Regions from separate parts of the Rhodococcus artemisiae genome, predicted to be linked through region 2. Evidence: riboswitches for the same ligand, from Rfam matches in the RefSeq annotation. Region 2 holds a riboswitch; the other holds the start of a gene.
What was found. Region 2 has a riboswitch for cyclic di-AMP ahead of Q7514_RS23745 (transglycosylase family protein). Riboswitches for the same ligand answer to the same signal wherever they lie in the genome.
Positions count from the first base shown of each region.

Region 1: it holds a riboswitch for cyclic di-AMP, as region 2 does, so the genes downstream of both, Q7514_RS20115 (C40 family peptidase) here and Q7514_RS23745 (transglycosylase family protein) in region 2, are expected to answer to the same signal.

Region 1 covers NZ_JAUTXY010000010.1:7,090-11,496, reverse strand. The annotation lists gene Q7514_RS20125 (hypothetical protein) at 1-435, opposite strand, end outside; gene Q7514_RS20120 (C40 family peptidase) at 502-1,548, opposite strand; gene Q7514_RS20115 (C40 family peptidase) at 1,735-2,307, opposite strand; cyclic di-AMP (ydaO/yuaA leader) riboswitch at 2,323-2,485, opposite strand; gene Q7514_RS20110 (DEDD exonuclease domain-containing protein) at 2,936-4,407, shown strand, end outside.
Region 2 covers NZ_JAUTXY010000013.1:103,074-107,480, forward strand. The annotation lists gene Q7514_RS23720 (MFS transporter) at 1-361, shown strand, start outside; gene Q7514_RS23725 (DUF2771 domain-containing protein) at 358-852, shown strand; gene Q7514_RS23730 (cold-shock protein) at 951-1,361, opposite strand; gene Q7514_RS23735 (hypothetical protein) at 1,516-1,758, shown strand; gene Q7514_RS23740 (YccF domain-containing protein) at 1,755-2,147, shown strand; cyclic di-AMP (ydaO/yuaA leader) riboswitch at 2,366-2,607, shown strand; gene Q7514_RS23745 (transglycosylase family protein) at 2,617-3,204, shown strand; gene Q7514_RS23750 (hypothetical protein) at 3,304-3,492, opposite strand; gene Q7514_RS23755 (helicase-associated domain-containing protein) at 3,553-4,407, shown strand, end outside.

The DNA.
Region 1 (4,407 bases), on a different contig from region 2:
CGGCACCTCGTCGACGCCCTCGATTCCGTAGCGCAGCGACACCGTGAGGGCGCGTACGGGGTCGTCTCCGAACCGGCGAACGATCTCACTCGGGATGTCGGCTGCCGACTCGGTGCCCAGCTCGTATCCGAATTCGGCCAAGGGCACGCCGGTGAGTGCCTGGGCGCGGCGGGTCTCGGCCTCGAGCAGCTCCGGCCCGACGGCGGTGTCGATGATCTCGGCGAGCGCGGCGCGGTCGTCCGTGCGTATGGCATCCGCCCACGAATCGAGAAGTGCCTGCACCTCCACACGGACGTCCGACTCGGACGGTCCGGTGGTGTCAGGGGCAACGAGGAGCACACCTACGGCCGCCACCGCGAGCGCCAGCCCGGCGAGCCCGATCCGTTCCCACGGCACGCGACGACGGGGTCGGGGCAGGGTCTCCGGCGCGTGCACGGCGGCAAGTGTATGTGGCGCTCGGTGCCACCGTCCGTGCCGTGCGTCGGTTGCCTCCGGGAGCGGTCAGTAGCGTCGAGCGCTGTGGAACGGGAAGCTGTCCATCGCCTGCACCTTCACCGGCACACCGAACGTGGAGGCATGCACGATGTTTCCGTCGCCCGCGTAGATGCCGACGTGTGAAGCGTCGTTGTAGAAGATGATGACGTCGCCGGGTTGGAGATTGTCACGCGAGACCGGCGTCCCACCCTGGGCCTGCGCCTGGCTCGAGCGCGGCACGGTCTTGCCGACCTGTTGATATGCCCAGACCACGAGGCCGGAGCAGTCGAATTGGTCGGGGCCGGTGGCGCCCCACACGTACGGATCGCCGATCCGGGTGAGTGCGGCGCGGAGCGCTCCCGCGCCGTTGCCGGGAATGAGGTGCTCCATGATGCGATCGGCATCGAGACCGGGCGGGAACGGAGTGCCGGCGAGGATCGACTTCTCCTCGTCGCTCAGGTTGTCGAAGGCGTCGAGGACGGCCGCGATCTGCGACTCGAGTTCGGTTTCCTGACGCTGCAGGTCGTCGCGCAGCGCCTGCGCCTGCTCGGCCGCGACGCGAGCGGCTTCGGCCGACTTCCGAGATGCCGACGCGGCGGCCGCGGCGGCGTCGGTGGCTCGACGGAACCCTTCGATCTCACGATCGGTCTGCGCGCCCAGTACGTCCAGCATCACCATCTGGTCGAGAAGCTGTTGGGGTGAGTCGCTGACCATCACCGCGAAGAGGCGGTTGGTGCGCGAACCCCGGTAGTTGGCCTGGGCCAGCTTGTCGACGGTGGGCTTGAATCGCGCGACTTCTACCTGGGCTGCAGCGAGCGTGTCGTGGTCCGCGGCGGCGCGTGCATCGAGTTCGTGCTGCTCTGCGATCCGGGCGTCGAGGTCGATCCCGGCCTGGTGCAGTGCTTCGTTGGCCTGCTCGGACCGACGGGACAGGTCGGCGAGGTGTTCGAGTTTGGCGGTGGGACTGTCGCCGATGGGGTCGGCCACTGCAGGCGCGGAGGTGAGACCCAGGATGAGAAGTACACATGCGGCGAGAGCAGTGCGAACAGCCCGCCTGGCGGGAGCGGAGAACACTGGACTTGTCTTCCTTTCGCAAAGATCTCGATCAGGTTACGGAACCGCATAGCTTCGTGTCTACCCGCGGGTAGTGCACTGCATTTCGTTATCTACAGCATTCACCATCGCCGGTTCGGACCCGCCAACGGAGTGAGGGTGGACCGGTGATGTCACCGATCCACCCTCACAGGCACTGCTCGTCGATCAGAAGCGGCGGGCGCCGTCCACGGGCATCGAGTCCAGCGGAGCAACCTTCACCGGCTGGCTCGAGGTCGAGGCATGCACGATGTTGCCGTTGCCGATGTAGATACCGGTGTGGCTGCCGCCGTAGAAGGAGACGACATCGCCGGGCTGCAGCGCACCGACCGACACGTCCTGGCCGGCAGAGGCCTGCTGGTAGCTGGTGCGGGGGACACTCAGGCCCACCTGCTGGTATGCCCACTGCACAAGACCCGAGCAGTCGAACGCGTTCGGGCCCGTTGCGCCGTAGACGTACGGAGATCCGACCTTGCTGAGCGCGGCGTCGGCGGCGCGCTGGCCGACCGAGCTGAACGGCGCGGTGAAGGGTGCGGCGGGAGCGGCTTCAGGAGCCGGCGGGATGAGATCGGTGACCTCCGGCGGCAGGGTCACGCCGGCGGGGAGTTCGAAGGTGCCGACACCGGGGATGGTGACGGGCTCTGCCATCGCCGGACCGGCGGTGACGGTGACTGCACCGAGCGCGAGTGCGCCGGCAACGAGGGCGCGACGCACTGCGCGCTTGCTGTTCTGCGAGACCACGAGGGGATGTTCTCCAATTCTTCCGTTCACCCGCCGACCGAGTTAGCTGACGGATTCGGGCCGGAAGATCAGCCCTACCCCTCTCCGCGGGGCGGAGGAGGGGATTCACCCCAGTAACGCGTGTGGGTCCCCGGCTCGGACGCTCGAGGTCGAGCGGCCGATTAGGCGGTTACCTTGCGGCTCCAGCCCTCGGGAGTGGGCCGGACGAACTATTCCGCTTGGTCTCAGGAAGGTTACGAAACTGCATCGCCGAGGCCAACCCGAACTCGCGGAGAATGCGCACTAAGTCCGTTTCAGGCGTTTTGGGACCAGTGCCGCCGCCTTTTCATAACGACCCGATAACGGCGCGGAGGGCAGTCATCCCGGCCTGGCCGACCGGATCCGGACAGTACCACCGCAGATCTGCACACCTCAGTGACTCATCCCTGCTCAGGACGTCGCTCGGCCTTGCCCGCACACCTCCGGGACGACAACCCCGGCGTACCGCAGGGGCGCCCCACAACAGGGATGGGCACCCCGGGGATCCCCCGCTCGATCCGCCGTTCCCACGTGGGTGTGATCCTCATCTCATCGAGGGTGGAAAGTCCGGTTCCGGGGCGTGTCGGAGGTGGTTTCTACGCTCAGGCGCATGACGTCGCCCCCTACCGGTTCCGATACCGCCCTCGGCATCCAGCTCAGCTTCGACGAACTCGACACTCCCCTACGCGACACCACCTTCGTCGTGGTGGATCTGGAGACCACCGGGGGACGCTCGGGCGACGACGCCATCACCGAGATCGGGGCGGTCAAGGTCCGCAGCGGTGAGGTTCTCGGCGAGTTCGCGACCCTCGTCGACCCCGGCCGGTCGATCCCACCCGAGATCGTCCGACTCACAGGTATCACCACCGCGATGGTCTATCAGGCTCCTCGTATCGAGGAAGTACTCCCCGCGTTCCTCGAATTCGCCACCGGTTCGGTCCTCGTGGCGCACAACGCCGGGTTCGACACAGGTTTCCTCCGCGCGGCGGCGATCCGATGCGACGTGGCGTGGCCGCGGTTCCCTGTCGTCTGCACCGTCAAACTGGCGCGGCGGGTCCTCGGGCGCGACGAAGCGCCGTCGGTGAAACTCTCTGCACTCGCCGAACTGTTCAGCGTGTCGACACAGCCCACACACCGTGCGCTCGACGATGCACGCGCGACCGTCGACGTCCTCCACGCACTCATCGAGCGGATCGGCAACCAGGGGGTCCACAGCCTCACCGAACTGCGCGACTACATCCCCGCCGTCACGGCCGAACAACGCGCCAAACGCACGCTCGCCGCTCACCTGCCCCACCGGCCCGGCGTGTATTTGTTCCGGGGCCCGTCGGACGAAGCGCTCTACATCGGCACGGCCGTAGATCTACGTCGTCGCGTCCGCAACTACTTCACGGGTTCGGAGACCCGACCGCGCCTCCGCGAGATGGTCACGCTGACGACCCGTATCGACCACGTCGAATGCGCGCACGGCCTCGAGGCGGGGGTACGCGAACTCCGGCTCATCACCGCGCACACTCCCCCGTACAACCGTCGTTCCAAATACCCCACTCGCGGGTGGTGGATCACACTCACCGACGAGCCGTTTCCGCGCCTGGCGATCTCGCGCACGCCCTCGGCCGACGCGCTCGGCCCCTTCTCCGTCCGGAACGCAGCCGCCGAAGTGGCCGCCACCCTCTCCGAATTCAGTGGGCTGCGCACGTGCACCCGCAGGATCGGCCGGTCCGCGCGCCACGGCGACCGCTGCCTGCCCGACGCGGTCGGTGCCTGTTCGGCCGCCTCGTTCGGCCCGCAGAGCCCCGACGACTACTCCGGCCAGGTCCGGCGGGCACGCGCGCTCCTCCGCGGCCACGACGCCTCCGTGATCGTGCGGGCACAGGAGCGCATCGACGAATTGGCTGGCAGAGAACTGTTCGAGAACGCGGCACGACTACGCGACCGCACCGCCGACGCCGTCCGTGCACTACGACGCACGCAGCGCCTCGCGGCGCTCGCAGCCATCGACGAACTGATCGCGGCCCGTCCACGCGCCGAAGGAGGGTGGGATTTCGCCGTCGTGCGCGCCGGCCGGCTGGCGTCGGCCGG
Region 2 (4,407 bases):
CGCCGCCTTGGTCGCCGCATGCGCCAGTGCGCTGGCGAAAGTGTCGCTGGATGCCTCGCTACAGCAGGATCTGCCCGAGGAATCCATCGCATCCGGATTCGGCCGGTCGGAAACCGTCCTTCAGCTGAGCTGGGTTCTGGGCGGCGCCATGGGGGTTCTGCTGCCCACCGAGCTGTGGATCGGATTCTCGGTGGTGACGGTGGTACTGGTTCTCGGTTTCACCCAGACCCTGCTCACCTACCGTGGAAAGACGTTGCTGCCCGGCCTGGGCGGCAGGAGGCCCGAGCATGCCTCCACCGAAACTGCCGACGAGCGCCGAAAGCGCGCGGACGGGCAGCCGACACGAAATGGGAGCCGATGAATCTGCAAGCCCGGACGAAGAAGGCGATCGCGCTGATCGTGGTAGTCCTGGTGGTGGTCGCCGTGGGTATCGGCGCAGTGGTGTGGGCACTCGTCGACTCGGCCGAGCCGCGACTGCCCGAGATCACCGCCTACGGAGACGGCAACTCGGTCACGGTCTCCCCGACACAGCACTGCAACGTGAACCTGGAGGACTGCGTCGAGAACCCCATCACCCAGCTCTCCGTCCGCGCCGGATATCCGCTTCAGTTGTCGCTGCCGTCGGAGATCTCCGATGCACCGTGGCGTCTGATCGCCGTGTACGGCGATCTTCAGACGGGTGAGACGTTCCTCGACGGCATCATGGTCGAGCCGGGCCAGCGGAGCGCGATCACCGTGCCGAGCGATCCCAACCTGCAGTTGCTCGGCGTGGAGGTCCAGCTGCCCTCCGCGGTGGTAGACGAAGCGGGCGAGCCGATCGCTCACGCCGTGTGGGCCGTCCAGACGTTCTGAGCCCACTCCCCCGCGGCCCTCGCACCGAGGTCGACAATGCGGAATGCCGTATCCGATTCGATCGGATACGGCATTCCGCTTTGTCCTGGTGGACTGTCTCAGTGATCGAGCTCGCGGGCGATAGCGCGCATGACTTCGGAGATCCGCTGCCCCGCCTTGCGGTCCGGGTAGCGCCCACGCTGCAGGTCGGGCTGAACCGCGACCTCGAGGAGCTTGATCATGTCCTCGACCATGCCGTGCAACTCGTCGGGTGAGCGTCGCTCACGCGCCGGTGCCTCACGCCGCCCGGCCTGCTGCCGCAGCGACGGCTTCTCGAGCAACTCGACCTTGAGAGCCTGGGGTCCGCGACGACCGACGGCCATCCCGAATTCGACGCGCTGGCCCGCTTTGAGGCTCTCGATGCCCTCGGGGAGGGCCGACGCGCGCACGTAGACGTCCTCGCCTTCATCCTGAGACAGGAAGCCGAAGCCCTTCTCGACGTCGTACCATTTCACCTTGCCGGTCGGCACCGCGCTCACCTGCTCCTGGACGGCCGTGCCCGAGGGCACGATATGGACATGCAAAACAACGCGCCCCAAACTCATCGAGCGGGACGCGCAGACGAGTTTCAGTGTACCCCGACGCACATACCGTCCCCGACCGCCGGCGGCTACCGTAGACGCCGTGGGTAACTCTTCTTCCGATTCTGCTCGTGCACCCCGCAAGGGCCTGCTCAACGCCGCTATCGTGTGCTTCGCCGTAGGCATCGCGGCGGTGGTCGCGATCTTCCTGACGCCGGCCCTCACCGACGGTAAGCCGGGTCTCGCCCTGTTCCTGCTCACTCTCGCGTGGCCGCTCGGTTTCGCGCTGGCCATCGCGTTCGCCTTGCAATCGGGTCGACGCTCGAAGGGCGGTAACGGCTCATGAGGGTAGTTCTCAACATCATCTGGCTGATTTTCGGCGGCCTGTGGCTGGCCCTCGGATACTTCCTCGCCGGCATCATCTGCTGCATCCTCATCATCACGATCCCGTTCGGCATCGCCTCGTTCCGGATCGGCGTCTACGCACTGTGGCCGTTCGGGAAGACAACGGTCGACAAGCCGACCGCTGGGGCGGGTTCACTGATCGGAAACGTGATCTGGATCGTGGTCGCCGGCATCTGGCTGGCCCTCGGACACATCACGACAGCGATCGCCATGGCGATCACGATCATCGGCATTCCGCTCGCGATCGCGAACCTGAAGATGATCCCGATCTCCCTTATGCCGCTCGGGAAAGACATCGTTCCTGTCGACGCGCGCCCGACATGCATGTGACCTTAATCACGTAACGAGCTGATAACAGCGGTGGCTCGAAACGGCTTTGAGGGTCGACTCGCGCGACTACCAGCGAGTTCGCTGTGACATAGCCCCAGCACAGCCCCGAGTCCGCAAACGGTCGCGCGTTATCAATTGGTGACACTCGCCCATCCGAACCGTTACCGTCGTCATCGGTCGGACCGCCTGGTCCAACCAACCCGGGCCCGCCGCGCCAAATTCCTGTCCCGCGGAAGTCCGGTTATCCCGACAAACGATCCACGAGGGACAGGAAACGGGGGACCCAACCGGTCTCCCTCGGAAGCACCCGGCCCCGCCGGTCGCTTCCTCGGAGGCCCGGCCGGCCGCCCACGCGACAGGCCTTGGGGTGAAGCCGGAACGCTCGACGAGCGCAACGGCCGGACTACCTCTTCAGTCCGAACCCGACAGCTGACCTCGTAGGCGCGTGCGGAGAGGAAACGGAACCGACATGAGCGGACGCCATCGCAAGCCCACCAACACCGGCCGGACCGTCGCGAAGTTCGCGCTGACCGGCGCCGTCCTCGGCGTCACGGGTGTTGCCTTCAGCGGCACCGCCGCCGCAGCCCCCGACTCCGATTGGGACCGCCTCGCACAGTGCGAGTCCGGCGGAAACTGGGCCATTGCCACCGGCAACGGCTACCACGGCGGCCTGCAGTTCTCGCCGAGCACCTGGAACGCCTACGGCGGCCAGGAGTACGCACCCACCGCCAACCAGGCCAGCCGCGACCAGCAGATCGCCGTCGCCGAGCGTGTCCTCGCAGGCCAGGGCTGGGGCGCATGGCCGTCCTGCTCCTCGAGCCTGGGGCTGTCCAGCGCTCCGACCCAGCGTGACGCCCCGAGCGCTCCCGCTCAGTCCACGCCCGCGCCGGTCACCGAGAACCGTCAGGTTCCGCAGCTCCCCGAGACTCCGGCGCTGCCCGCCGAGGCCCAGGGCATCATCGAAGGCTTCGAGCAGGGCGTCGACGCACTGCAGGCCGCCGGTATCGCGCTCGACCCCGCCGTCCTCGACGCGGTCCGCGCAGTTCTGCCCCAGTAGGCAGCACACCCAGCTACAGCAAGAACCCCGCACCGGATTCGGTGCGGGGTTCTTGTTGTCGGGAGTGCGACAGTCGAGGAAGACTCGATGTCGAGGAACTCAGCGGTTGATGACGGTGCGCGGGTGCGTGTACGGAAGCTCGTCCGCCGGGACCGGGAACACGGCGTCCTCGCCGTACGGGGAGAGCGGACCCGAACGTGTCGACGACAGTTCGGTGACCGCATGGTCGCCGTCTGCCAACTCCGGCCATCCGCGATCGACGTAGAGGTTCTTCGATTTGTCAGCCATGACGCTCATTTTGGCAGGTGAGTTCGTCTCAGGCCATCTCAGGTCTCTAATCTGGACCGGATGACACCCACCACGCCCGCCCCCGACACCGGATCGGACTCGCTCGCCCGGTGGCTGTCCGATCGCCGCGACACGGAACTCGTCGCTCTCCTGCGCTCGAGACCCGATCTGGTGGTGCCCCCACCCGCGACGATGAGCGTGCTTGCGAATCGCGCGCGCCAACGCGCGTCGGTGTTCCGCGCCGCGAACGACTTCACCACCGCCGAGTTCGGGATCATCGAGGCATTGGCCCGTCTCGGGGCCGTCGACGACGGGGTAGCGAGGAAGACACTCGTCGACGATCTGCGGGGACGCATCACCGCCAGGGCTGTCGATCGGATTCTCGACCGGCTGCGCTCCGTCCTCCTGGTGTGGGACACCCCCGACGGTCTGCGTCTCGTCGCGGCCGCCGTGGAAGCCGTGCCGTGGCGGGTCGGACGCACACCCGAGACGGACGCGTTCACCCGCGAGGAGCTCGATGTGGTCCTCGCCGCTCTCGACCCCGCACAGCGCAGCATTCTCGACACCCTGGCACGTACATCGCCGATCGGGCGCACCCGCGACGCCGCGCCGGGCTCCGACGAGACTCGTCCCGTCCAGAAGCTCCTGGCAGCCGGCCTGCTCACCCGCATCGACGACGAGACCGTCGAGCTTCCCCACCGGGTCGGGCAAGCCCTGCGCGGCGAAGCACCGTTCGATCCGGCGTCGCTGACTCCGCCGAGTTTCAAGGCGAGCACCAAGGCTGCCCCGGATACCAACAGCACCGCTGCCGGCGCCGCCCTGGAGCTGCTGCGCCACTGCGAGGACCTGATCACCGCGCTGGGCCGGCAGCCCGCCCCCGCGCTGCGCTCCGGCGGCCTGGGGGTCCGCGAACTC